DNA from 2 places in the Bradyrhizobium sp. 186 genome. Region 2 is predicted to be linked to the other one. Evidence: riboswitches for the same ligand, from Rfam matches in the RefSeq annotation. Region 2 holds a riboswitch; the other holds the start of a gene.
The links. A riboswitch is a leader RNA that binds a small molecule or an ion and turns the genes downstream of it on or off. The one in region 2 is predicted to bind cobalamin.
Positions count from the first base shown of each region.

Region 1: it holds a riboswitch for cobalamin, as region 2 does, so the genes downstream of both, metE (5-methyltetrahydropteroyltriglutamate--homocysteine S-methyltransferase) here and IVB18_RS19265 (energy-coupling factor ABC transporter permease) in region 2, are expected to answer to the same signal.

Region 1 is NZ_CP082164.1:1,008,665-1,022,949, forward strand. Features, by position in the region: gene IVB18_RS04545 (IclR family transcriptional regulator) at 1-291, opposite strand, end outside; gene IVB18_RS04550 (ABC transporter ATP-binding protein) at 454-1,242, shown strand; gene IVB18_RS04555 (ABC transporter permease) at 1,226-1,999, shown strand; gene IVB18_RS04560 (ABC transporter substrate-binding protein) at 2,033-3,055, shown strand; gene IVB18_RS04565 (CoA transferase) at 3,110-4,351, shown strand; gene IVB18_RS04570 (citryl-CoA lyase) at 4,429-5,256, shown strand; gene IVB18_RS04575 (SMP-30/gluconolactonase/LRE family protein) at 5,253-6,152, shown strand; gene IVB18_RS04580 (GNAT family N-acetyltransferase) at 6,732-7,247, opposite strand; gene IVB18_RS04585 (EAL domain-containing response regulator) at 7,850-9,064, shown strand; gene IVB18_RS04590 (4Fe-4S binding protein) at 9,682-9,885, shown strand; gene IVB18_RS04595 (hypothetical protein) at 9,907-10,170, opposite strand; gene IVB18_RS51550 (hypothetical protein) at 10,198-10,332, opposite strand; cobalamin riboswitch at 10,983-11,183, shown strand; gene metE (5-methyltetrahydropteroyltriglutamate--homocysteine S-methyltransferase) at 11,283-13,598, shown strand.
Region 2 is NZ_CP082164.1:4,028,459-4,042,622, forward strand. Features, by position in the region: gene cobW (cobalamin biosynthesis protein CobW) at 1-117, shown strand, start outside; gene cobN (cobaltochelatase subunit CobN) at 117-3,365, shown strand; gene cobG (precorrin-3B synthase) at 3,362-4,525, shown strand; gene IVB18_RS19220 (precorrin-8X methylmutase) at 4,525-5,154, shown strand; gene IVB18_RS19225 (precorrin-2 C(20)-methyltransferase) at 5,157-5,888, shown strand; gene cobJ (precorrin-3B C(17)-methyltransferase) at 5,885-6,619, shown strand; gene IVB18_RS19235 (cobalt-precorrin-6A reductase) at 6,595-7,341, opposite strand; gene cbiE (precorrin-6y C5,15-methyltransferase (decarboxylating) subunit CbiE) at 7,340-8,521, shown strand; gene IVB18_RS19245 (cobalamin biosynthesis protein) at 8,518-8,886, shown strand; gene cobM (precorrin-4 C(11)-methyltransferase) at 8,883-9,665, shown strand; gene IVB18_RS19255 (cobyrinate a,c-diamide synthase) at 9,665-10,975, shown strand; gene cobA (uroporphyrinogen-III C-methyltransferase) at 10,972-11,703, shown strand; cobalamin riboswitch at 11,749-11,969, shown strand; gene IVB18_RS19265 (energy-coupling factor ABC transporter permease) at 12,006-12,683, shown strand; gene cobF (precorrin-6A synthase (deacetylating)) at 12,729-13,478, shown strand; gene cobT (nicotinate-nucleotide--dimethylbenzimidazole phosphoribosyltransferase) at 13,494-14,164, shown strand, end outside.

The sequences.
Region 1 (14,285 bases), 3.0 Mb from region 2:
GGTTGCCTCGACCAGACGATGGAGCGAGGGTCTGATCAGGTCACCGAGGTCGAGCCCGCGCTGATAGAGCGCCCCAAGGCGCCATAGCTCCGGTCCGGGTCGAAATAGCCGGTCCGTACCCCGCACCAGGAAGCCATCCGCCTCCAGAGATGCGGCAAGGCGAAGGACTGTGCTCTTGTAGAGGTCAGTCGCATCCGCAATCTCCGTCAGCGTCATCGCGGCGCGCTCCGGGTCGAACGCCTTAAGGATTGCCAGTGCCCGCGCGACCGCATCAACCCCTTTTCTTACCATCGATACCTCTGGTTCTGCTGTACAGAACCAATAGTCAGAATGACGACAAGAGTCCAGCCAGCTAGCAAGAGCGCCATTCTGCACATCAGAATACGATTGACTCCTTGTGAGACGCGAGCTACTCGGTTCCAGACGCCAGAACAAGTTCTATGGAGCGAAACAATGGGGCGGCCGGGACTTGCCGTGGACTTGCGCGACGTGATGATTCGCTTCGGCGACTTCACGGCCGTCAAAAGCATGAACCTCCAGGTGGCCGAGACTGAATTCGTTGCAGTGGTCGGGCCGACCGGCTGCGGAAAATCGACCATTCTCAACACTGTCACCGGACTGCTGAAGCCCGCCGCCGGCGACGTTCGCATTTTCGGCCAGTCTCTTACGGGTCTGAACGGTCAGTCCGGCTACATGCTTCAACAGGAAGGGCTGCTGCCCTGGAAGACCGCCCAGGACAATGTCGGCCTCGGGCTCGTCTTTCAGGGCAGCTCGATCGCGAAAGCGCGCGAGCAGGCACGGCCCTGGCTCGCCAAGGTCGGATTGAAGGGATTCGAGGAGCGCTATCCGCATCAATTGTCCGGCGGCCAGCGCAAGCGCGTTGCGATGGCACAAACCCTGATCATGGAGCCCAAAATCGTTCTCATGGATGAGCCGTTCTCCGCGCTGGACGTTCATACACGCCGACTCATGCACCGCATCCTGCTCGACCTCTGGCAGGCGGACCGGCGCTCGCTCATCTTCATCACCCATGATCTCGATGAGGCGATCACGCTGGCGGACCGCGTCGTTGTGATGTCTGCCGGTCCCGCCAGCCGCATGGTTGCCGACGTCAGGATCACGCTGCCTCGTCCGCGCGATGTTTCTGCGCTGCAGACCACCGACGAATTCGTCGCGCTCTATCGTGAAATCTGGTCGCTGCTCGGCGCCGAAGTGGAGAAAAGCTATGTCACGCAGGGGTAGGGTCGCTCTCACGCAGTTCGCCATCCTCCTTGGCCTGATCCTGATCTGGGAATTGGGCGTGTGGGCCGGACTGATCGATCCCTTCTTCTTTCCGGCACCGTCGACACTTGTCGTAAGGATCGGGGAGTGGATGTCGACGGCGGACTTTTGGACCGATATTGGCATAACATTGCTGGAGACGGTCCTGTCGTTCCTGGCTGGCATCGGGATCGGCACAGCACTTGGTATCTGGCTGGGCTTAAGCCCGTTTGCTGCCGAAGTCGTTCAGCCCTTTATCAAGATGTTCAATGCAATCCCGCGGATCTTGCTTGGACCCATTTTCGTCATCTGGTTCGGATTGGGCCTCACCTCCAAGGTTGCGCTCGGCGTCACGCTGGTTCTATTCGTCGCATTCTTCAACACCTTCCAGGGCGTCCGCGAGGTCAATCCGGTCGTGCTGGCGAATGCCCGCCTGCTGCGTGCATCGAAGTCGTCCCTGCTACGGCACGTCTACCTGCCGTCCGCCACGACCTGGATTCTGTCGAGCCTGCGGGTGTCCGTCGGCATGGCCGTGATGGGAGCCGTGGTCGCCGAATATCTCGGCTCGTCCGCAGGATTGGGGCACTTAATTGCGCAGGCCGAAGGCGTCCTCGATGCGACCGGAGTGTTCGCAGGAATTATCGTTCTCTCCGCCTTCGTCGTTGTCCTCGATGCCATCGTCGACTGCGCGGAAAAGCGGCTCCTGGTCTGGCGGCCGGCGCCTGCGCACGAAAGCTGATCGTACGCTCTCCCATCAATCATGGAGGTTCGCATGCACGTTTCCATAAGATTGACGCCGGTCGTGGCGCTGGCCGCATTCTCGGTCATTTTGGCGCATGCCACCGAGCCCGAGAAAACAAAATTGAAGATCGCCGTGGGGTCACAAATTCTCAACTATATGCCTGTCGAACTTGGAGTGAAGCTTGGCTCCTTTAAGGAAGAAGGCCTTGACGTTACCGTCGAGAACTTCCAGGCCGGTGGCTCAAAGGCTCTGCAGGCCCTGATCGGCGGCTCCGTCGACGGGACTATCGGCTTTTACGATCACACCATTCAGATGCAGGCGCTGGGTAAGCAAATTTCCTGCGTGTTCCTGCTGAATGACATTCCCGGCGTCCTGCTCGGTGTCCGCAGCGACCTCGCCGACAAGGTCAGAACCGGCGCCGACCTGAAGGGTCTCAGGCTCGGGATCACGGCGCCGGGGTCATCGACGGAGACTATGGCGCGTTACTACATCAAGAAGTCAGGATTGGGTTCACGCGATGTCAACATCATTGCCGTCGGCAGCGGCGCACCGGGCATGGTGGCGCTTGAGGCCATGAACGTCGATGCCCTGGTCTATTTCGATCCCATCGCGACGCTTCTCGCGCGCAAGAAGAGCGCGACAGCGCTGTTCGATGCGCGCACGATCGAAGGCTCAAAGCAGGCCTTCGGCGGATCCTATCCGACCGCGTGTCTCTACCTTCAGCAGTCTTTCATCGACAAAAATCCCGAAACGGTCCAGCGCCTGGTCAACGCCTTGCTCAAAACTCACCGCTGGATCAACGCAACGCCGACGGAGCAGCTCGTCGATACGATTCCTCCTGGTTACAAGACTGACAATCGCGAGGTGAATATCGAAATCATGAACGCATCGAAAGCGCTCTTCTCGCCAACCGGACAGATGGACATTGAGGCGGCCAAGGTCCCGCTGGCTGTCCTGAGCGACTTTGATCCAAAAATTGCTGCCGCAAAGATCGACCTGAACAAAACCTTCACCAATCGTTTCGCGGAACGCGCCGCACAACAACTGAAATAGCTGCCCGCCGGCCAAGCCCTCACCATCGGATCACCTAAAGGAAGGCGTCTTCAGATGTCTCTGCCGCTCACCGGCATCCGCGTCCTGGACCTGTCGAACGTGTTGGCCGGTCCGTTCTGCGGTTATCATCTCGCGCGTCTTGGCGCGGAGGTCATCAAAGTCGAAAATCCGAACGGCGGCGACCTCGCGCGGCGCCTCGGCGCCGATCCGCAAAGGGCAGAGCGCCTGCAGGGCCTCTCTTTTGTCGCGGTTAACGCCGGCAAGCAATCCGTGGCGCTGGACTTGAAGTCGGAATCGGGCCGCGAGGTATTCTTGCGACTCGTCAAAGAAGCCGATGTGGTGCTCGAAAACTTCCGGCCGAAGGTGATGGAACGGCTTAGCCTGGGCTTTGATGTGCTCAGCAGGCAGAACCCGCGTCTGGTCTACTGCGCGATCTCCGGCTTTGGGCAGAGCGGGCCGTGGTCCGCCCGTCCAGCCTATGACCAGATCGTTCAGGGTCTGTCTGGTGCCATGAGCGTCACTGGCGATACGGCCTCGGCTCCCCTGCGCACGGGCTTTCCGATCTCGGACACGATTGCGGGACTGACTGCTGCCTTTGCCATCGCCGCGGCTCTGGTCGAACAGCGGCATAGCGGCCGCGGTCGGTTCATTGACGTGTCCCTGCTCGAAGCCACCGTTGCAGCGATGGGATGGGTCGTCTCCAACCACCTGAACGCTGGTGTCGAGCCGCAGCCCATCGGCAACGAGAACTTCACCGCGGCTCCCTCCGGCACGTTCCGCACCGCAACAGGCCCGCTGAACATTTCCGCCAACGAGCAGAAGCAGTACCAAGCCCTATGCGACCTGATTGGCCGACCGGACCTGAAGACGGATCCACGCTTTGCTGGGCGCGAGATGCGCAAGGTCAATCGCGCAGCGCTGAACACGGAGTTGAACAAGGCGTTGAGTTGCAAGCCCGCTGACGAATGGGAGGCCCAAATGAATCTGGCTGGAGTCCCCGCAGGCTGCGTGCTGACGGTCTCGCAAGTTTTGCAGCAGCCACAGCTCCTCGAGCGCGGATTCGTCGAGACTTTGGCCCCAGAACAAGACGGTGCGCAGCCGTTACGAATCACGCGGCCGGGCTTCCGGCTGGATGAGGAGTTTTCGGTGCCTTCACCACCTGCGACGCTCGGAGCAGACACCGAGCGATGGCTGCAGCGGCTCGGCTATTCGTATGCGGAGGTCGAGCAACTGGTCTCAAGCCGGGCCGTCGGGACGCCAAGCAAGGAGAGGCTGATTTCCTGCCCGTCCGCGTAGCCGCGGACGGACCAATATCATGATATTCGACGGCTTACGGCGGTTGCAATCGGCAGGTTGAAGGGGCGGAACCGGAAATGAGCGAAGAAGAACTGCGACAGCAAGCGGCCCGTTGGTGGCGAACCTCCATCTGCGACATCGCGCCCGGTCGCATCGCCTATCGGGGTTATCCAATCGAAGATTTGATCGGCCGGATTTCCTTTCCCGCCATGATCTGGCTGATGTTGCGCGGCGATCTGCCGACGCCAGCGCAGGAGCGGCTGCTGCAGGCTGCGCTGGTCGCGTCCGTTGACCACGGTCCGCACGCGCCCTCCATCGCAATTGCGCAGATGGCGGTGAGCTGCGGGCTGCCCCTGAACGGTGCGATGGCCTCCGCGATCAATACGCTCGATGACGTGCACGGCGGAGCAGGGGAGCAGGCGGTCGAACTCTACGAAGATGTGCTGCGGAGGCGCGATGGCCTAGAGATCGGCGAGGCCGCGGCCGCCGCAATCGACCATTTCACCGCAAGGCGCGGCAAATATCTGCCCGGCTTCGGCCACCGGTTTCATCCGGTCGACCCGCGCGCGGCACCGCTATTGGCGCTGGTGGATGGCGCAGGTGCTGAGGGCAGTGTCAGCGGCGACTATGCCAAGGCCGCCCGCGCGATCGAGCGCGTGATGCAGCAGCGCAAGGGCAAACTCATCCCAATGAACATTGATGGCGCGACCGCGGTCATTTATGGCGAGCTCGGCTTCGCGCCTCCGCTGGCGCGCGGCGTCTTCTGCCTGTCGCGCGCGGTCGGAATCCTGGCCCACGCCTGGGAACAGACCAGGCGCAAGGATCGTAACAAGGGACCGATGCCCAAGCAGTTTGGCTACAAATATGAGGGCCAGCCGCGCCGCACGCTGGGAGGCGCGTCATGATGTATCTCGACAAGCCGCCTCAGCTGGTTGAGACCCGCGTGTTCTCGTCGATGCCGGCGGAATTTCGTCGACCTGGTGTTTCCTCGAAATGGGCGGATGCCAACCGCGGGGGCCATCCGGTGGATTGTTTCATCGAGGGGCCGTCGTTTGACAAGTCCGGGAATCTCTACGTCGTCGATATCCCCTTCGGCCGCATTTTCCGGATTTCGCGCGACGGCATCTGGTCTCTGATAATCGAATATGACGGCTGGCCGAATGGTCTGAAGATCGCACCTGATGGCCGGGTGCTGGTGGCCGACTACATGAACGGCCTCATGGAGCTCGATCCGCAGCGGGATACTATCAGCCCGCTTCTGGGGCACCGCAATTCCGAGTCCTTCAGAGGCTGCAACGACCTGCATATCGCGACCAACGGCGACATCTATTTCACCGATCAGGGGCAAACTGGATTGCACGATCCGACCGGCCGGGTGTTCCGACTGCGTCCTGACGGCCGGCTCGATTGCCTGATTTCGAACGGGCCAAGCCCGAACGGGCTGGTGCTCAGTCCCGACGAGGCCGTGTTGTTCGTTGCAATGACGCGCGACAACAGCATCTGGCGCGTGCCGCTGATGCGTGACGGCGGGGTTGCGAAGGTGGGACGGTTCAGCTTGTTCTTCGGGACCAGCGGTCCTGACGGGTTGACGATGGATCAAAAAGGGCGGCTCTTTGTCGCGCACGCCTCCCTCGGCCACGTCTTCGTCATGGCGCCGAACGGCGAAACGATCGCCCGCATCAAGTCCTGCGCTGGTGCGACCTGCACGAACCTCGTATTGGAGGCGGCAAACGGCACATTGCTCATTACGGAATCCTCTACCGGATCAGTGTTGATGGCTGATCTCGCTCACCTTCCTTGAACGTTCGCCAGCAGGAGTGACAAGGTGGTACCGAATCCTTTCACGCGACGGTCCACCGAATCAAGATGCAGGAAGGAGCCCGGTAGATGATTGGCTTGCCAGTTGCCGAGGCATTGTACTTGGCGACGAATGGATCGCATTTGTGTGCGGTGATCCGAAACTGGCGTCAGTAAGTCGCACTGTGTGGGAAGCACGAAAGAACGACTCGGCTATCGTTTGTAAGGCTGGGTCGGGCCCCGCAACGGGCCGCCGCCGACTTGGCTCCGCGCCTTTTAGCCGGGCAGGTTTCGGCTCGCGGTCCACGAGCCTTGAGAAGACCCACGTATCGCTTCGCACCATGAAGAACGCGTTGATGGCTGATATCTTGAACGTTCCCGCCAAGAAGGTCGAAGAGGTAACCGCTCGCAGTGGGAGTAAGCACCGCATCAGCGTCGAGGTTCTCGATCATGCTCGGCCGCGACGCACGCGTTGGAGCGTTCGTTTTGAGAACCAACAAGCAGCAGGATTTGCTGCTTTGAAAGTCTTTACTGATAGGCCCAGGAGCGCTTTTAACTGTGTGGAGCAGAGGTCGCAGTACTGTCATAGCCTCTTGCGCGCGCGCAATCCTCCAACCCGATATCCCCTCTCCTCGTAGAAACGGCGTACCCGTTCTAAGGCCGGATAGCCATCCGGGGGCAACGCAACCTCAATCATCTGCCAGCCTCGGCGCTTCGCCTCCGAATGTACCGCCTCGAGCAGATGCCGACCGTGGTCAGAGCTTCGGAAGTCGCGAGAAATCCATAGCTCCTGAAGCACACCGTACGCTCCGGCCGCTCTCACGGCCTGTACGGCCGAGATGGCAGCGACCCCTACAATCTGCCCGGTGACTTGTTCCTCGATGACAAAAATGAAGCCCTCTTCGGGATCCTGAATCAGGCGCAAAGCAGCCTGCTTCGCGCCTTCAAGGCTGAACTCTGGTCCGGGGCCACCTAATTCAGAAAGTAGCTTTCCGACGGCTTCTGCGATCGCGTTCTCATCTCCTGGCACGCCTTTGCGCAAAGCCGTGCCCCCGTGGGCCAGGCCTTGCGCTTCAGCGCCAACACGAACACCCGTCACGTTAGTCCCTCCAGTCCCTCTTGAGGAAATCCATGTTCAGAAAGGATACAGAAAACGCAACTGAGAGCAACTATCAAGCTCGGTAGGGAATAGGACGTCCGCACTCGCTATAAGCAACAGAGGTGAGGTAAGTGCAAGCTGTTGCCGTTCTCAGAATCGACTGCGGCTTGACTTGCTGGGAACTCATGATGGACTTCCTTCGATTGGAAAGGAAATCCACGAGACGGCACATTCGCGCGTGGGCAGGCCGGCCATGCCGATCAAACATTTCGTAAGAGTGATTGCCGATCGTCACTCACGAGCGACTCGATTCAGTAGATCTTGCAGCATGATAATCGCCGTGCCATAGGGCGCATCAGCTCGGCGCGTCTGAAGGTGAGATTCCCAAACTCGCGTGCTTCACTCGTACAAAGCTGCGCGAAGCGGGACAGGTATCATACGCGTGCGCCCGACAAAATCGTCTGAACAACATCGCGAAAGATTTTGCACGCTAATGCACTATCTTAAGCTTACCTCGAAGAATCGAAAGATAATGGCAAGCACTGCTTGTTTGGACCTTCGCTCCTCGTTTAAGGGACCGTCACGGAACGGGAGTGGTTGCGATGGAGCATGGGCAGGCCGAACTGGTCGGAGGGAAACCTGTAATCTTCGGCCAGCGTAAGGTGCGGCCGCGAGCGTGCGTGGCCGTCGGCAAGCGGCATCTGCGCGCCTTTCTACGGGATGTGCTGGAGGATATGGGGTTTGTTATCAGCGAATGCGGGACTGCTGACGAGCTGCCGCACGTACTCTGCACGGACTTCCCTGATCTGATCCTGCTCGGCATTGGCTCGGATCGCATCGAGCCTGGACGATTGCTCGAGATACTCGTACGCGAAGAATTTGCAGGCAGAGTGCTGGCGTTCGGCGCCCGCGAGTCGATCGTCATGACGGCAGTGCAGCAGGTCGGGGGCGAATATGGACTTGATATGCTGCCGCCGCTGAGGACGCCGTTTGCAGCCGAGACGCTGCGCGATCGGGTCGCCATGCTCTTGCCCAGAGAGCCGGCGCCCCGTCCCGCAGTCCATGTCGGAGAAGCCTTACACGCTGGCTGGCTTGAGCTCTGGTATGAGCCGAACTTTGACGCGTGTACCCTCAGCCGCCGCGGCGCCGAGGCGCTTGTGCGAATGCGGCACCCGACCTGGGGCGTTGTTCCACCAGCCTATTTCATCCCGGAGGCTCACGATCCGCATTTTAGGGAGTTGTCGCAGTTCGTGATCGACCGCGCGATCAAGGATTGGCAGTATCTTCTGGAGCAGCAAACTTCGATCGATCTCTCCATCAATCTCCCGGCAGCATTCCTGATTGACCCGCAGGCGGTACGCGATCTCTGTCAGCGCATGCCGTCGCACCCCGCTTTCGGCGGCTTGACGATTGAAATCGAGAGCGAGGAAGCGATCCAGAACCTAGATCTCCTGATCGAGGTCGCGCGTGAGGTTCGCTTTCACAACATTGGCCTTGCAATCGACAATGTCGGCGCCAATTGGCCGCAGCTGATGGGGGTCGAAAGATTCCCGTTCATGAAATTAAAAGTGGACCGGCAGTACGTCGCCGGTTGCGGAAATGGGCCCCTGAAGCGAACGGTGTGCCGCCATATCGTCGATCTAGCCAAAGAGTACAGTGTGCGCACCGTCGCCGCAGGTGTGGAGAGCCACGCCGACCTGATCGCTGTGACCGAACTCGGCTTCGACCTTGCGCAGGGCCATCTGTTCGGAAAGGCCATGCCGCTGAAGCAATTTGCACAGTCATCTTTCAGCCCTGTTCCACTTCGTCCAAAATAGTTGCATGAGGAGTGGCTGAGCACAGCCAGGCAAAGCGTACCAGCGCTCGCCCGCGCCGCCATACCTACTCGGCACCAGGCATGCGGCTGACTGCAATTAAATCGGTCACTTTGCAAAGCCAGTATCGCTCCTCCCGGCGGATTCATTTCCCTCCGAAGCGACGCCGAAGGTTATTGTAGCACAAACCCGTTTTGGCAAGCCTCCAGCGAGTCAATCCGCGGAGTTAACGTTGCAGCCGTGAGCGAGGCTTGCACAAAACCTCCAGTCAGGGCGTGTGACCGGAGGTTTGCCGAGATCCGGCGTAGACGTGCGTCGGCTCGCGGCTTTTAGTCGCGCCGCCGGTTTCGGAATCGTCGAGCGTCGCTTGGCCCCGCGCTGCCATGCCAGACAAACCAACGGAAGCTCGCAGCGGTCGAGTCGCGACTGGCTCTCGGAGTAGGGCCCGAGGGCTCGCATAGCTTGAAATTGAAGTGGCCCGTTGCTGTCGCAGATGCAACATGGTCTCAGACCCGGGACAGCACAATTGGGCAAATTGCCCATCATTGAGCGCGTCTGTGTTTGGCACGGCATTTGAAAGGGATCGCCAATGGCATCGCTCGCCTAAGGAGTCGGAAGGCATGGCTTACAAGATCGTCGCTTCGCAATGCACCGTTTGTGGGGCATGTGAGTTCGAGTGTCCCAACGCGGCGATCAGCCTCAAGCGTGACATTTACGTTATCGATGCCAAAAAGTGTACGGAGTGCGAGGGCCATTCCGACACGCCGCAATGCGCGGTCGTCTGTCCGGTGCCTGACACCTGTGTCCCGTCTAAGACAGCATAAGCAGCCCGCGTCCAGACGGCTTCACCGCTCGATTTCGCGAACGAAGTAGTAGATGTCGAGCTTGAGGAGGCCGCCGACCGCATGGGGCGCATCGAGGTCGATCAACATCGTTATGACCTTAAGGCGCTGATCGACTCCGAGAAGCCCTCGAAGGGCTCTGTCAGAGGACACCGTCAAATTTGTCTCGAATAAGGACAAGGCCGCCTCGATGCTCCAGTCGCCGCGTCGAGGCTTATCGTCGCTGGCTGACGAGCCAAGGCGAAGTGGACGGGCGTCGAATATCACAAGATCGACTTGCAGGATATCTAAAAGCTACGTCACGGCCGAAGCCGAAGAGACGGTCTCCTCGCGCGACGAGATCGGTCCGGAGATCCTGAAGACGTACGAGAAGCTCGGCATCCGCTTGCCCGTGGTCACCGTGCACGAGTGCATGGAGCGTAGAGTCATAGCACGATCCCGCCGTGCGCGCTCTCGCCGCTTACTCCAGTTTCGCAAGTCAGCGTGCATCCTGAGGTCCGGAACTGTTCCTGCGATGTCGCGCAGGCCAACGTCCAGGCTGCACTATTCGCCAAGCGGCGACGGAGACAACGAGGCGCGCGCCAAAGTCGCTCAGCACGTGAGTGCCTGGCGCACCGAGGAGATCATCTTGACCAACGCCACGGAGGCGATCGAGCTCGCGGCTCGTCGTGGGGCAGGCCGAACACAGGCAGTCCGACCTGATCATCCGTTCGATCCTGGAGCAATCCGGCCTTGGCAATTCCTAAGCAGCCTCATCGCGCTGTGATCAAACGGATGCCGGCGAGGATGATCGCAACTTCCTCACAGGCGAGTTCGAGAAGCTGCTGACGGAAAAGATCAGGCTTTGTCGCGATCATGCAGATGTCGAAAGCGCCCAGCGCGTTCGTTCTGCTCGCGTTAGCCCATCCGATTACGAGAACAGGGTGTTGAGCGGACGCATTCACAAGCGGAGCCTCCACAGATCCACGCGTTTTCACGAGGCCCGGAGTAAGACCGTTGTAGCCTACCTAGTACAGTTCGCAATCGCTTGGGCAATATCGCAGCGACACTCAGTAGGTTGACGGATCGATCCTCGTGCGCATAATGCCAGCCGTCGTGGTCTCCGGATTTCGTTTGATCCGGAGCTAAGAGGGAAGCCGGTGCAATGCCGGCGCTGCCCCCGCAACTGTAAGCGGCGAGCCGCTGTCCAACGAAGTCACTGAAGCCATGCGGCTTCGGGAAGGCCGGACAGCAGCGACGACCCGCGAGCCAGGAGACCTGCCTCGACAATATATCGTCCACGGGCGGGGTGTCCCGGTGTGCGCCAAGCAGCTGTCGCTCACGCGATATTCGCTGCATGCGTCCGCCATGGCCTTTGCCCCAATTATGGGGTCTGAGCTATGTCTATTCTTTCGCTTCCCGTTGCCACACTGGGGACGTCACGCATCGGCCCACGACGCGAACTCAAATTCGCGCTCGAGAGCTACTGGGCGGGAAACTCCAGCGAAGCCGAGCTCCTCGAGGCGGGGAGTGGACTTCGTGCCGCTAATTGGGCACGGCAGAAATCCTGCGGTGCGACCGTCATTCCTTCGAATGACTTCTCGCTCTACGACCATGTGCTCGATACCAGCGTAATGGTGGGAGCCATTCCCGACGTCTACAGCTGGACCGAAGGTCCTGTGTCGCTCAAGACCTACTTCACCATGGCGCGTGGCGCTCAGGACGGTGATCACGCTCAGCATGGGCCTGGCGTAGCCGCACAGGAAATGACGAAGTGGTTCGATACCAACTACCACTACATGGTGCCGGAATTTCACCAGGATCAGATCTTTAAGTATTCCTCTCGAAAGCCGATCGAGGAATATGAGGAGGCAAAAAGCCTCGGCTACCAAACGCGCCCCGTCCTAGTTGGCCCAGTCACTTTCCTGAAGCTCGGCAAAAGCGCAAATCCCGCATTCAATCCGCTGTCGCTGCTTGATAGGCTCCTCCCAGTCTATGTCGATGTTCTCCGCGAACTAGCCTCGCGCGGTGCTGAATGGGTTCAGCTCGACGAGCCATGCCTAGTGATGGACGTCGACGAAGCATCGCGGGCGGCTGTCCGCCGGGCCTATGCTCATTTCGCAAAGGTTGTGCCGGCCCTTAAAATCATGCTGGCCACTTATTTCGGCGCTATCGGCGACAATCTTGAAACAGCCTTGGCCTTGCCCGTTGCCGGGCTTCATGTCGATCTGGTTCGGGCACCCGACCAGTTGGACGCAATTGTCGCCACAGCCCGCAGAGATCTCGTGGTCTCGCTAGGCGTCGTTGATGGTCGCAACGTGTGGCGCTCCAATCTTGCGGCGCTGCTCGACCAACTTGCCCCTATGGTCAAAAAGCTGGGCAGGGACCGTGTTCAGATTGCTCCTTCCTGCTCGCTGCTTCATGTTCCGATCGACATTGAGCTAGAGACCGATCTCGATCCCAATCTGAAGACGTGGCTGGCGTTCTCAGTTCAGAAGATCAAGGAACTTTCGATATTGGGCAAAGCGCTGGCCGGCCATGCTGCCGAGGTGGCCGATGAACTTGCGGTTTCGGAGGACGCAGCCGTGATCCGCGAAACATCGCCCGAGATCCACAATGCGAATGTCGCCGGACGAATGGCCGCGATTGACGATAGCATGCGTCGCCGTCGCAGCGCGTTCACCCAGCGTGCCGACGTCCAGCGCGTCGCGTTCGCATTGCCGATGTTTCCAACGACAACCATCGGATCCTTCCCGCAAACGGCCGACGTCCGGAATGCGCGTGCGGCTCATGCGCGGGGAGCGCTGAATGACACGCAGTACGAGCAGCTTCTGAAAGCGGAGACAGCCCGTACCGTGCAGTGGCAGGAAGATATCGGCCTGGACGTGCTCGTACACGGTGAGTTCGAGCGCAACGACATGGTTCAATACTTTGCCGAGCAGCTGTTGGGCTTCGCTTTCACCAAGCACGGCTGGGTTCAGTCTTATGGCTCGCGGTACGTTCGTCCGCCTATCCTGTTCGGAGATGTCTCCCGGCCGAAGCCCATGACCGTTGAATGGTGGCGCTATGCGCAGTCTCTGACCAAAAAACCCGTCAAGGCTATGCTGACCGGACCGGTGACGATCCTGAACTGGTCGTTTGTCCGTGACGACATCTCGCGGAGCGAGACATGCCGACAGATCGCTCTCGCGATCCGAGATGAGGTCATCGACCTTGAGGCGGCTGGAGCGACCATGATCCAAATCGACGAGGCTGCGTTGCGGGAGGGATTGCCGCTACGCAAATCGCAGTGGAAGAACTATCTCGATTGGGCAGTGGACAGCTTCCGCGTTTGCTCCTCCGCTGTCGCCGACGGAACTCAGATCCATACTCACATGTGTTATTCCGAGTTCAACGAAATCATCGATGCGATCGCAGCAATGGATGCCGACGTCATATCAATTGAGACGTCGCGTTCTAAGATGGAATTGCTCGAGGCCTTCAAGAGCTACAAATATCCTAATGAGATCGGGCCTGGCGTCTATGACATTCATTCACCGCGCATTCCCGCAGCGGCGGAAATCAAGCAGCTGATTGTGCTGGCGCGGCAGCGAGTTTCCGATCGGCAGCTCTGGATCAATCCCGACTGCGGACTAAAAACTCGAAGGTGGGAGGAGGTGCGTCCCGCGCTCGTCAATATGGTGGCCGCCGCACGCGAGTTGCGGGCTGAGCCATGATGGTGCGGAGCGTTTCGCCAATGCGTTTGTGAATAAGATGCACGCGCTTTGGGGGCTTACGATGTCCTTGCGAGCTCCCAAAGTTCCCAGCGCCTGGGAATGCCGGCCGGCGTCGGCGGAGGCGGTCGCATGCAGCCGGCGACAAGCTCGATTCTCGACCCGACGGCCGACAGCATGCCGGCGACGCCCGATCAGGTCACATATTGCGAAGTCATTAACGCTCGACGCGAAGCACAGCCCTACTTTTTCATTTATCCACCGCGTGGATGCGTCCCATCACAACAATCTATTTTACCGCCCTTACGGAACGTCATACGAAATTGGCGCCTTGGCACGATCTTCGGGAAGATAATCGAGCGTTGTTGTTTGGGGGTGCCAAATGCTGCTACGCGACGGCAAACTGCCGCTTGTGTTTCAGGGCACGGCAGCCAAACCGCTTGCGCGGGATCCCAGCTCGATCAAGGCACTGCCTTGCCAGTCGGACAGCGGGCGAGTGGTGGGCAAATCGTGAAGTTTCCGACAGGAGCGGAAGGTAAGCGGCTCCAGATTTCGCGCGGAGTGATATCCGCTTCTCGTTGTTTGACGGCGAATGCCCTCGCCGAAAATCGATCGCCGGTAAGTCCTCCCTACCGACGAAAGCTGGTGCGATGCGTAAAGCAGCGTCGTTCCTGCGTGACTTTCGCCCGG
Region 2 (14,164 bases):
GACAAGCCCTGGGGCGTCGGCGCGCGGCAATCAAAGCTCGTCGTGATCGGCGAGCACGGCGATATCGACGAGGCCGCGATCAAGGCGGGACTTGGGATCTCAGGACTTGGTATCTGATGCACGTCGTCTTCCGCGAGAGCCGCGGTCTCGAGGAGACCGCGACGCCAAGGGACATCGGCCAGGATCCGGCCGATCTCGTGGTGCTCTCGTTCTCAGATTCTGATTTGGCGGCCTTCGCGGCCGGCTGGCGGCGCGGCCGCGACTGCCTGCCCTCGCTGCGGCTGGCGAACCTTGCGGAACTGCGTCATCCGCTCTCGGTCGATACCTATATCGAGCGCACCCTTTCGCAGGCGCGCGGCATTCTGGTGCGCCTGATCGGCGGCGAGTCCTACTGGGCCTACGGGCTCGCGGCCCTCCATCAACTGGCGAAGGACCGTAACATCGTGCTGGCTGTGCTGCCGGCAGATGGTCGTGACGACACGCGGTTAGACGCGTACTCGACCTTGCCGGTCTCGACGCTGCGGCGGCTCAAGGTGCTCTGCGACACCGGCGGCCCGGTCGCGGCCCAAGCCGCGATCGCGCAGCTCGCGCTGGCCTCAGGGCTCTATGCCGGGCCGGTCGTCGGCGAGATGACGGTTCCGGAGATGGGTTTTTACGATCCCGCACGCGGTGTGGTCGCAGCGCCCGCGGCGAGCGAGGGGAAGCCAAGCGCGCTTGTGACCTTCTATCGCTCGTATCTCACTGCTGCCGATACCGGTCCGGTCGACGCCTTGATCGCAGCGCTGCGCGGGAGGGGCTTCGATGCTTACGGCGTGTTCGTCACGTCGCTGAAGGCCGCCGGCGTCACGGATTGGCTGCAAGCTTATCTTGAGCAAACGCCTCCCGCCGTGATCGTCAATGCAACGGCGTTCTCCGCGATCGGCGACGACGGCGCGACGCCGTTCGATGCCGTTCAGTGCCCCGTGTTTCAGGTCGCGCTCTCGACCGCACGGCGCGAGGACTGGACGGAGTCGCTGCGCGGCCTTTCGCCCGGCGATCTCGCGATGCATGTGGTGCTGCCGGAGGTCGACGGCCGCCTGTTCGCGGGCGTGGTGAGCTTCAAATCGGCCGCCGAGCGTGATCCCGATCTGCAATTCTCGCATCTTGCTCATCGCCCGGATGAAGAGCGCGTGAAGGCCGTCGCTGCGCGCGTTGCGGCGTGGCGGCGGCTCGCGGAGAAGCCAGCCGGTGAAAAGCGGCTGGCGATTGTGCTCTCGAACTATCCGGGACGCCCGCACCAGATCGCGCATGCGGTTGGTCTCGATGCGCTGGCCTCGGTCGAAGCACTGCTGTCTGACTGCGCTGAAGCCGGTTTCGATGTTGCGCCGGTCCATGCGCTCGGCGAGACGATGCTGAAGCAGCAATTGACCTGGAGCGTCGCCGATTATCGCGCGGCGCTGTCGCGTCTTCCACAAGCGTTGCAGGACGATCTCGCGCAAGCCTGGGGCACGCCGGAGGATGATCCGAATTACCGCGACGGCGCGTTCCAGTTCGCTGCGATCCGATGTGGCAAGTCGCTCGTGGCCGTCCAGCCTGAGCGCGGCGACACGGCCATGCGCGATGCCGACTATCACGATCTCGCCCGCACGCCGCGCCACGCTTACGTGGCCTTCTATCTCTGGCTCCGAGGGCAGGGCATCGACGCCGTCGTCCACATGGGCGCGCATGGCACGCTGGAATGGCTGCCCGGAAAATCCGTGGCGCTGTCATCGAGCTGCTGGCCGGAAGCGCTGACTGGCGAGTTGCCGGTGATCTATCCCTTCATCGTCAACGATCCCGGCGAGGCCGCGCAGGCCAAGCGGCGGACCTCTGCCGTCACGATCGGCCATCTGCCGCCGCCACTTGCAGCCTCCGCCGTGCCTGAAGGCTTGCGCCGGCTCGAACAGCTCCTCGACGAATATTCGACCGCCGACGGCCTCGATCCCGCACGTCGCCTGCGCCTGATCGCCGCGATCCGCGACGAGGCGCGCGTAGCGGGGTTGGAGGGCGATCTCGGCCTCGATGCATCGGCCGCGCCGGTTGAAGCCATCCCGCGGATCGATCGCTTCGTCTGCGACCTCAAGGAAAGCCAGTTCGGCGACGGCCTGCACGTGTTCGGCCGCGGCGCCTGCGGCGAGGCGGAGCGCGACGCTCTGCGTGCCGCGCTCGCGGGCCGGCGCGTCGCGCCAGGGCCGTCAGGTTCGCCCTATCGCGGGCGCCGTGATGTGCTGCCCACGGGACGCAATCTCTTTGCGGTCGATCCGCGCGCCGTGCCGACGCCATCGGCGCATGCGCAGGGAATCGAGCTCGCGGAAGAGTTGTTGCGCCGCCACTTGCAGGATCACGGCGACTGGCCGAAAGGCCTCGTGATCGACCTCTGGGGCTCGGCGACCATGCGCACCGCAGGCGAAGAGTTTGCCATGGCGCTGCATCTGGCCGGCCTCGCGCCGCGCTGGGATCACGCCTCGGGGCGTGTGACCGGTTACGACATCGTCGCGCCGGCCGAACTCGGCCGCCCCCGCATCGACGTTACGCTGCGCGTGTCGGGCCTGTTCCGTGATGTCTTCTCCGGCCTTGCGCAATTGTTCGAGGCGGCGGCCGAGGCGCTATCGACGCGCGAGGATGAGGGCGACGAGAATCCGTACCGTCATCGCGCGTCCCGGGTGTTCGCGCCGCGTCCCGGACAATACGGCGTTGGCCTGTCGGCGATCCCGGATGCCTTCACACCCGATACGCGCGAAGCGGCCGGCGAAGCCTGGCTGTCGGCATCGTCCTGGGCATTCTCCGCCGACGGCGCGATCAAGCCCGATCGTGCCGGCATCGAATCGCGGCTCGCATCTGCCGACGCTTTCGTCCATGTCCAGGATTTGCCTGAAACGGATCTGCTGCTCGCCGCCGACTACGCCGCGCATGAGGCCGGCGTCGCGGCTGCTGCGGCACATCTCGGCGCAGCCGCACCGTCGCTCTATCATCTCGATGCGACGCGGCCGGACCAGCCGCATGCGCGAACGCTGACGGAAGAGATTTCGCGTGTCGTTCGCGCGCGCGCGGCCAATCCTGACTGGATCGCCGGCATGATGCGCCACGGGTTTCGTGGGGCCGCCGAGATCACCGCGACGCTCGAGCACATGGCCGCCTTCGCCCATCTGGCCGGCGCCGTCCCGCCGCATCTCTTTGATCTCTACTACGATGCGACGCTGGGCAATGACGACGTCCGCGCCTTCATGGGACGCGATAATCCGGCGGCGCTCGCCGCGATGGAAATCTGCTTCACACGACTGCATGAGGCCTCTCTCTGGCAAACCCGCCGCAATTCGATTGCCGCTCGGCTCCGGGAGGCGTCATGAGTGCAATTGCGGTCAAGGGCTGGTGTCCCGGCGCGCTGCGGCCGATGCAATCGGGCGATGGGCTCGTCGTCCGGGTGCGTCCTTTCGGCGGGCGTCTTGAAGCAACCCAGGTTGCCGGACTTGCTGAGCTGGCTGAACGCTTCGGCAACGGCCTCCTTGATGTGACGAGCCGCGCGAATCTCCAGATCAGGGGTGTCGACGAACAGGGCCATCGGCTCTTGCTCGACGGACTTGCGCATCTGGGGCTGCTTGACCACGACGCTGATACCGAAGCCCGGCGCAACATCCTGGTGACGCCGTTCTGGATCGGCGGCGACGAAACCCAGTCACTTGCCGCGGAGCTCGAAGAAGCGCTTGCTGATAGCGCGCTGGCGCTTCCGACCAAATTCGGCTTCGCCATCGATGACGGAAAGTCGCGCGTGCTGGCCGGCGATTCCGCTGACGTACGCATTGAGCGCGATCGCGGAGGCCGGCTTCTGGTGCGGGCTGATGGCGCGAGGCTCGGCCGCTCCGTCGCACGCGGAGAGGCGGTGAGCGCGGCGCTCGCGCTCGCAAACTGGTTCATCGTCTCCGGAGGAGCCAAGGGCGGGCGAGGGCGCATGGCGGCCCACATTGCGGCTGGCGCGGCATTGCCTGAGAGCTTGCGCGCTGAGACCGAGCCTGCCCCGGTGATGGCCGCGTTGCGGCCCGGGCATTACCCGCAGGGGGCAATGGTTGGCGTCGCGTTCGGACAGATGCTGCACTCGACGCTCCATCAATTCGCGGGTTGCGGACATGCGCTGCGCATGACGCCATGGCGGATGGTTCTGAGCGAGGGCAAGCGGGAGATGCCGAGGGTGGCAGGCCTCATCACGGAGCCTTACGATCCCGCGTTGCGCGTCATCGCCTGTAGCGGCGCCCCGCGCTGCCGCGAGGCGCATGCCGACGCGCGGGCGCTGGCGGCAGCACTTGCGCCGCGCATCACCGCCGATACGCGGCTGCACGTTTCCGGTTGCGCCAAGGGCTGTGCTCGTTCCGGGGCGTCTGCGGTGACGTTGGTCGCGACCAGCGGCGGCTTCGATCTCGTCCGCGACGGCTCGACGCGCGATGAGCCGGTGTTGCGCGGCCTGAACGGCGCCGACATCGTCAGCGATCCCTCTATCCTTGTGGGAGGGCACTGATGCCGCACGTCTACGAGACCGATGGCGCCGCGATCTACCGGCAGTCCTTCGCGACCATCCGGGCCGAAGCTGATCTGTCGCGCTTCACGCCCGACGAGGAGCAGGTCGTGGTCCGGATGATCCATGCCGCCGGCCTGGTGGGCCTGGAGGCGCATATCCGCTTCACGCCCGGCATGGCGACCGCTGCGCGCGACGCACTGCAGAGAGGCGCGCCGATCCTGTGTGATGCACGCATGGTCTCGGAGGGAATTACGCGCGCGCGGTTGCCGTCCGGCAACGCCGTCATCTGTACGCTCGGCGACGCGGCCGTTCCTGCGCTTGCGCAATCCATGCGCAACACGCGCTCGGCCGCAGCGCTGGAGTTGTGGCGGCCGCATCTCGACGGCGCAATCGTTGCGATCGGCAACGCGCCGACCGCGCTGTTTCATCTCCTCAACATGCTTGAGGACGGCAACTGCCCGCGGCCGGCGGCGGTGATCGGTTGCCCCGTCGGCTTTGTCGGTGCCGCCGAATCCAAGGCCGCGCTGATGGCCGATCCGCCGGTGCCGGCGCTGACGGTCGAGGGACGTCTCGGCGGCTCCGCGATCACCGTTGCCGCCGTCAACGCGCTGGCGAGCCGGAGCGAATAGCGATGGGACGCATCATCTGCTGCGGTCTCGGCCCCGGTGATCCCGACCTGATGAGCGTGCGCGCGGACCGGACGGTGCGTGGCGCAAAGCACGTCGCTTATTTCCGCAAGAAGGGCAGGCCGGGCCAGGCGCGCCGCATCGTCGAAGGCATGCTCGCAGGCGACGTCACCGAATATCCGATGGAATATCCGGTCACCACGGAGATCGCCTTCGACAGTCCCGACTATGTCCGCCTGCTCGCCGGCTTCTACGACGAGTGGGCGGAGCGCCTGGCACGGCTGGCGCGCGCGGTTGATGTCATCGTGCTCTGCGAGGGCGATCCCTATTTCTACGGCTCCTTCATGCATCTGCACGCGCGCCTGCAAGGCCGCGTCGAACTCGAGGTGATCGCCGGCATTCCCGGCATGGCCGGCTGCTGGAATGCGGTCGGGCAGCCGATCGCGCTTGGCGACGACGTCACGACGGTGTTGATGGGCACGTTGGACGAGAAACAACTCGAACGGCGCATGCGCGATTCCGATGCGCTCGTCATCATGAAGACCGGCCGCAATCTTGAGAAAGTGCGCCGCGCGCTCGCTGCCGCCGGAAGGCTAGACGATGCCTGGCTGGTCGAGCGCGGCACCATGCCGGGCGAGCGTGTGGTGCGGCTCGCAGATATCGATGCCGCCGAGTGTCCCTATTTCGCGATCGTGCTCGTGCACGGCAAGGGCCGGCATCTGGACGCCGCCGAATGACGGGCACGCTGACCATCGCAGGCCTTGGGCCGGGCAGCGACACACTGGTGACGCCTGAGGTCTCTGCCGCACTCGCGGCTGCGACCGACATTCTGGGTTATGCGCCCTATGTCGCGCGCGTGCCGCCGCGGGTGGGGCTTAACCTCCGTCCGTCCGACAACCGCGAGGAGTTGCAGCGCGCTAGCGAAGCCTTGCGGCTTGCCGCCGAAGGCGGGCAAGTTGTCGTCGTGTCCTCGGGGGACCCCGGCGTGTTCGCGATGGCGTCCGCCGTGTTCGAGGCGCTCGAACAGGCGCCGCAATGGCGGGAGCTTCCGATCCGTGTGCTACCCGGCATTACCGCGATGCTGGCTGCTGCCGCGCGCGCCGGTGCGCCGCTCGGCCATGATTTCTGCGCGATCAATCTCTCGGACAATCTCAAGCCGTGGGCGGTGATCGAGAAGCGCCTGCGGCTGGCGGCGGAAGCCGATTTTGCCATCGCGATGTACAATCCGCGCTCGACAAGCCGGCCGGAGGGATTTGGCCGCGCGCTTGCCGTGCTGAAAGAAGCCGGCTGCGGCGAACGCCTCGTGATCTTTGCGCGCGCGGTGAGCGCGCCCGACGAGCGGATCGAAACGGTGACACTGAACGACGCGCGGCCCGAGATGGCCGATATGCGCACGCTCGTGATCGTCGGCAACTCGCAGACGCGCCGCGTTGGCCGCTGGGTCTATGCGCCGAGGCAGATCCGATGACCGAGCCATTGCATGATTCCGGCTACGCTTTCGATCCGCTGTCGCTCGGGCAGTTCCGGCCGCGAGATCATGATCACGGGCAGGCCCAGCGCACGGGCGGCGTCGATCTTGGCGCGCGCGCCATCGCCGCCGGAATTGCGGGCGACGATCCACGCGATGCCTCGCGCGCGCATCATCTCCAACTCGCGATCAAGCGTGAACGGTCCGCGCGACACGATTACGTCAGCCGCGAAGGGCAGGGGCGCTTCCGGTGGATCGACGAATCTCAGCGTGTAGGTGTGCTGCGGCCTGGTCGCGAATGGCGCAATGTGCTGGCGCCCGATAGCGAGGAAGACGCGCGCCGGGGATTCGGGAAGAGCAGCGACCGCAGCGTTGACGTCAGCGACCTCGATCCAGTTGTCGACGGGCGACTTGTCCCAAGGCGCTCGCTCCAGTGCAATCAGTGGCGTCCCGGTTTCCGCGCAAGCCGCAACCGCGTTGCGGCTTATCTCGGCGGCAAAGGGATGCGTCGCATCGATCACATGCGTGATGGCTTCGCGATGAATGTAGTCGGCAAGCCCGACCACGCCGCCGAAGCCGCCAATCCGGGTCGGCAGCGGCTGATCGGCGGGCGCACGGGTGCGGCCGCCATAGGAATAGACGGCCGCGATGCCCGCGCGCGCGATTGCCGCCGCGAGCAGGCTCGCATCGGCTGTTCCGCCCAGAATGAGGGCGCGCGTCATGGCTGATCCCTGGCTGACTATCATCGGCATCGGCGAAGATGGACTCGCAGGGCTGTCGGAAGCAAGCCGAAAGGCGCTTGCCAATGCAGAAACGATATTCGGCGGCGAGCGTCATCTCGTGCTGGCGGGCGTGACCAGTCGCGGCCGCGCGTGGCCGGTGCCATTCGATGCAGATGCCGTGCTGAGCTGCCGCGGCCGGCCGACCGCGGTGCTCGCCTCCGGCGATCCGTTTTGGTATGGCGTCGGCGCAAGCCTGGCCGAGAAGCTCGATGCCGGCGAGTGGATTGCGCATTCCGCGCCGTCGACCTTCTCGCTTGCCGCCGCGCGGCTGGGCTGGCGGCTCGAATCCGTCGTGTGCGTGGGTCTTCACGCCGCGCCATTCGAGCGCCTTGTGCCGCATCTCGCGCATGGCGCGCGGATCATTTGTCTGGTGCGCGATGGCAAGGCTGCCGGCGATCTCGCGAGATGGCTGACCGAGCGCAGATGGGGCGCCTCGGCATTCTGGACTCTCGCCGCGCTTGGCGGGCCACATGAAAGCGTCGGTGAGTGTCGCGCTGAGAGCTATACGCGCGCTTCCGCCGGAAAGCTGGTCGCGGTGGCGCTGGAGGCGAAGGGGGCGCACGGTTTGTCTCGCAGCTCGGGCCTGCCGGACGATCTCTTCGCTCACGACGGCCAGATCACCAAGCGGCCGGTGCGCGCGTTGGCGCTCTCGACACTGGCGCCCTCTCCCGGCAAGAGGCTATGGGACATCGGCGCGGGTTCAGGCTCGATTTCGGTGGAGTGGGCATTGTGCGGCGGGACGGCGATCGCCGTCGAGGCGCGCGAGGATCGCGCCGCCAACATCCGCAGCAATGCTGCCGAGTTCGGATTAGCGCATCGGATCACCGTCATCGCAGGGAAAGCGCCCGAATCTCTCGCGAGGCTGGAAGCGCCGGATGCCGTCTTCATCGGCGGCGGCCTCGACATTGCGATGTTCGATGCGGTCTGGTCGCGCATCGCGCCGGGTACGCGGCTGGTTGCGCATGCGGTGACGCTGGAAACGGAAGCGGTGCTCGGCGAGCTGCATCAGCGCCACGGCGGCGAGCTGATGCGGGTCGAGATCTCCCATGCCGGTCCGCTCGGCCGCTATCGGTCCTGGGAGGCGGCGCGGCCGGTGGTGCAGTGGAGTACAGTCCGATGAAGGTCGCCGGGCTCGGGTTCAAGCGCGATGTCACCTTAGCGTCGTTGCGCGAGGCGCTTCTGGCGGCTGGCGGTCCCGCAGGCCTCGCGGCGGTGGCAACGGTCAGCGACAAGGCCGACGCCGAGGCGCTGAAACTTCTGGCGCGCGAATGCGGCGTGCCGATCAAGGCTGTTCCGCACGATGTGCTCGCAGGCATCACGACGCCGACCCGGTCAGAGCTCATCGTCGAAAAGTTCGGCACAGGATCTGTTGCCGAAGCTGCTGCACTTGCGGCGGCCGGTCCTCGCGCCCGGTTGATTGCGACGCGGACGGTCTCGCAGGATCGGACCGCGACTGCGGCGATCGCGGAAGGAGACGACGCATGACGGTGCACTTCATCGGTGCAGGGCCGGGGGCTCCCGATTTGCTCACGTTGCGCGGCCGCGATCTGATCGCCGCCTGTCCGGTCTGCCTCTATGCCGGCTCGCTCGTGCCGGAAGGCGTGTTGGCGCATTGCCCGCCCGGCGCGCGGATCGTCAACACCGCGCCGCTGTCGCTCGACGAGATCGTTGCCGAGATTGCCGCTGCGCATGCGGTAGGTAAAGACGTCGCGCGGCTGCATTCCGGCGATCTCTCGATCTGGTCGGCGATGGGTGAGCAACTGCGCCGCCTGCGCGCGCTCGGCATTCCTTGCACCGTGACGCCGGGCGTGCCGGCCTTCTCGGCCGCCGCCGCGGCACTCGAAGCCGAGCTGACACTGCCCGGCCTCGCACAGACCGTGGTGCTGACGCGCACGCCGGGCCGCGCCAGCGCGATGCCGGAAGGCGAGAAGCTCGGTGCATTTGCTGCGACCGGTGCGGTGCTCGCCATCCACCTGTCGATCCATCTGCTCGACAAGGTCGTTGCGGAGCTCACGCCGCATTACGGCGCGGACTGTCCAGTCGCCATCGTCTGGCGCGCGAGCTGGCCGGATCAGCGCATCGTCCGCGCGACGCTTGCAACTCTCGATGCTGCGGTTGGTGCCGAGCTCGAACGTACCGCTCTCATCCTGGTCGGCAAGACGCTGGGCGCGGCGGATTTTTCCGAGAGCCGCCTCTACGCCGCCGACTACGATCGCCGCTATCGGCCGGTTGGCCCCGAGCCGCGCTTTCCGGAGGCGTCGTGATGGCCGCAAGCCTCGTCATCTCCGCGCCGGCCTCCGGCGTCGGCAAGACGACGCTGACGCTGGCGCTCGCGCGCGCATGGCGTAATCGCGGACTGAAGGTGCAATGCTTCAAGAGCGGGCCTGACTATATCGATCCCGCCTTCCACGCCGCTGCCACAGGGCGCGCCTCCGTCAACGTCGACAGCTGGGCGATGGACCGCGCGACGATCGTGCATCTCGTCGGCCGCGGCACCGATGCCGATGTCGTGCTCGCCGAAGGCTCGATGGGCCTGTTCGACGGCGTCGCCGCGCGCGGCGTCTGTGGTACCGGTGCCACCGCCGACATTGCGGAGATGCTGGGCTGGCCGGTGCTGCTGGTGATCGATCCCTCCGGGCAGGCGCAGACAGCTGCGGCCATTGCCGCCGGCCTTCGCGACTATCGCGCCGGCCTGCGTCTTGCCGGCGTCGTGCTCAACCGCGTCGCAAGCCCGCGCCACGAAGATCTGGTGCGGCGGGCGCTCGCGGACGCAGGCATTGCCGTGTTCGGCGCGCTGCCACGTCATGCCGAGATCAGCCTGCCGAAGCGGCATCTCGGCCTGGTGCAGGCCGAGGAGCAGGCCGAGATCGGCGGCCTGATCGACGAGGCCGCGCGCTTCGTCGCCGAGCATGTCGATCTCGATGCCGTGCTGCGATCGGCCGCGGCCTGGTCGCCGGAGCCTGCGGTGAAGGGCCTGAACGTGACGCCGCCCGGGCAGCGCATCGCGCTCGCCCGTGATGCCGCGTTCTCATTCGTCTACCCGCACATGCTGGAAGCCTGGCGTGCAGCCGGCGCCGAAATCCTGCCGTTCTCACCGCTCGCCGACGAAACGCCCGACGCGAGCGCCGACGTCTGCTGGCTGCCCGGCGGCTATCCCGAGCTTCACGCAGGGAAGATTGCCGCCAATGCGCACTTTCGTGGCGGCCTACGCGCCTTCGCCGAAACGCGCCCGGTGCACGGCGAGTGCGGAGGTTATATGGTGCTGGGTGCAGGCCTCACCGATGCCGACGGCATACACCATGAGATGACGGGTCTGCTCGGCCTGGAGACGAGCTTTGCCAAACGCCGCATGCATCTGGGCTACCGTCTGGCCGAACTCGCCGCGCCGATGCCGGGACATCAGGCCGGTGCGCGCCTGCGCGGCCACGAGTTTCACTATTCGACCATCGTCGCGCAGCCGGATACGCCGCTAGCGGTCGTGCACGACGCGACCGGTGCGGTCATCGCCGAGACCGGCTCGCGGCGCGGCCAAGCCACCGGCACGTTCTTCCATCTGATCGCGGAGGACCGGTGAGCGGTTTTGTCACTTTCATCTCCGCCGGTCCCGGCGACCCCGAGCTTCTCACGCTCAAAGGCGCGGCACGCCTGCGCCAGGCCGACGTCGTGCTTTATGATGACCTCGCATCCGGCGCGATCCTGGATCTGGCACGGCCCGGCGCCAATCTCGTCGCGGTGGGGAAAAGGGCCGGGCGGCCCTCGACCAAGCAGCACCATGTCAACCGCCTGCTGGTCGACTATGCCGCGACCGGGTTGCGCGTCGTGCGCCTGAAGTCGGGCGATGCAGGCATTTTCGGGCGGCTCGAGGAGGAACTCGAGACGCTCCGCGACGCCGGCATCGGCTACGAGATCATTCCCGGCGTCACCTCGGCTTGCGTTGCGGCCGCGCAAGCTGGCATTCCCCTGACCCGGCGCCACACCTCACGCCGGGTGCAATTCGTAACCGGGGCCGATGTCACCGGCGAACTGCCGCAGAACCTGAATTGGGCGGCACTGGCCGATCCGGAGGCGACGACCGTGGTCTATATGGGCCGGCGGACCTTTCCGGCGCTTGCCGCAAAATTGATCGGGCACGGGCTCGCCCCAAGCACGCCGGCGCTGTTCGCCGAATCCCTCGGGCGTTCCGACGAGCGGCTGGTCCGCACCACCATCGCCGAACTGGCCGAGCAGCTTGCGCGGGGTGGCGCGGCCTCCACGGCGGCTGTCATCCTGTTCGGCGCGCTCGCGGGAGAATATCCGTCATGATGCCCTCGGCCGCCCGTCGCCCCTTGACGCCCGGCTTGCGAAAGGGGCACACAGGAGACGCATGGTGCTCGACGTGGCGCAAAGCGCCGGAGCATAATCGGGAATGGGGATGGGCGGACCCAGTTGCGGCGCCCCAAACCCCAGCCGCCCCCGCGACTGTAAGCGGTGAGGGACTCCGATCCGCCACTGGGCCGCAAGGTTCGGGAAGGCCGGAGAACCCCAGTGAACCGCGAGCCAGGAGACCGGCCGTGCGTGTTTTGACGTCAAGGCCGTCGGGTGTGACGGCAGGAAGGATTTGAGCCATGCATGTCGAACCCGGAGTCGTGACGGGCGCCAAGCTCGTGTTGAGTTATGCAACGGGCATCGCCGCAGGCGGCGTTGCCCTTAAACTAGCGGTCGAGACGATGCGCGAGCAAGGCATCGGTTCGTTCGCGGCGCGGACGCTCGCCACCACGGGCCTTGTGTTCACCTTCTTCGAGATCCTGCCGCACTACCCGGTCGGGGTGTCCGAAGTGCACTTCATCCTCGGCTCGACCTTGTTCCTGCTGTTCGGCGCAGCACCGGCGGCCTTCGGCCTCGCGCTCGGCCTGCTGCTCCAGGGCGTGTTCTTCGTGCCGACCGATCTGCCGCAATATGGCATGAACGTCACCACGATCCTGGTGCCGCTGTTCGCGATCCAGGCGATCGCCACGCGGATCATTCCGCGCAACACCGCCTATGTCGATCTGCAATATCGCCAGGCGCTGGCGCTCTCGACCACGTATCAGTCCGGCGTCATCGCCTGGGTGGCGTTCTGGGCGCTCTATGGTTCCGGCTTTGGTGCGGCCAACCTCGCCAACATCGCAACCTTCGCAGCGTCCTATGCGCTCGTTATCGTGATCGAGCCGCTGGCTGATCTCGCGGTACTGGCGCTGGCGAAGTCGTTGCGTGGGGTTACCGCGCCCGGCCTCGTCACCCCGCGTTTGCACAACGCGGCCTAGAGACAAGCGAATGGGCGGCCGTTGCGGCCGCCCTTCGCAGGTAAGATGCTCACGCTCTCCCTGATAGGCATCGGTTGCGGCGATCCCGAGCAGCTCACGCGCGCCGCGATCCGTGCCATCAACGCTGCCGATCTCGTCCTGATCCCGCGCAAGGGGACTGCGAAATCCGATCTCGCCGATCTGCGACGGACGATCTGCGCGGACGTGCTCACCAGCGACAAGACAGGCATCGTCGAGTTCGATCTTCCGGTGCGCGACGCGGGCGAGGCAGATTACCGCAAGGGCGTGGACGATTGGCATGATGCAGTCGCCGCGACCTGGTCGCAAACGATCGCGAACCATCTCGGGCGCGAGGGCAAGGTCGCGCTGCTGATCTGGGGCGATCCCTCGCTCTACGACTCCTCGCTGCGCATTGCGCGTCGGCTCGATCCGTTGCCGAAGATCGAAGTCATCCCCGGCATCACATCGATCCAGGCGCTCTGTGCGGCACACGCGCTGCCGCTCAACGATATCGGCGAGCCGTTCCTGGTCACGACCGGGCGGCGCTTGCGCGAGGGCGGTTGGCCGCAAGGCACCGACACCGTGGTCGTGATGCTCGACGGCGAAACCGCATTCCAGTCGCTCGATCCGGCGGGGCTGCACATCTGGTGGGGCGCCTATCTCGGCATGCCTGATCAGATCGTCATGTCCGGCGCGCTTGCCGAGGTCGGCCCGCACATTGTCGCCGTGCGGCAGGAAGCGCGCGAGCGGCACGGCTGGATCATGGACAGCTACATTCTCAAGCGCAGGCCGTGAGGCAAGCGAGGCAGCATGCTCCCCGAATGGGTCTACCGGAAATGCCCAGATATCTCCGCGGTCCATCGCGAGGCGGCGATCGCGCGGCAGGCGCAACTGACGAAGCCGACCGGCGCGCTTGGCCGGCTCGAGCAACTCGCGATCGAGCTTGCGGGTCTGCAAGCAACCGAGCAACCCCGTGCCGCGCGGGTGCCGATCGTCATCTTCGCCGGCGATCACGGCATCGTCGCGCAGGGCGTGTCGGCCTATCCGCAGGAGGTAACGATTGCGATGATGGCGAATTTTGCCTCGGGCGGCGCCGCGATCTCGGTGCTGGCGCGCGAGCTTGGCTCGAGCCTGGAGGTCGTCGACGCGGGCACGCTGGCGCCATCGGAGGTCGCCGATATCGTCACGGACAAGCCGCGCAACGGCACGCGCGATTTCAGCGTTGAGGCAGCGCTTGCGCCCGCGGAGCTGGCAGTTGCCTTCGAAGCCGGCCAGCGCGCGGTCGCGCGCGCGGAGGCCGCCCAGCCCGATCTGCTGATCTTTGGCGAGATGGGCATCGGCAACACCACGACATCAGCGGCGATAGCCGCGGGCCTGCTCGGCCTGCGCGCCGAGGAGATCGCAGGCAGCGGCACCGGCATCGATGCGGTCGGCCGGGCGCACAAGGCGCGCGTGATCGATGCCGCGATCGCGCGTCATGG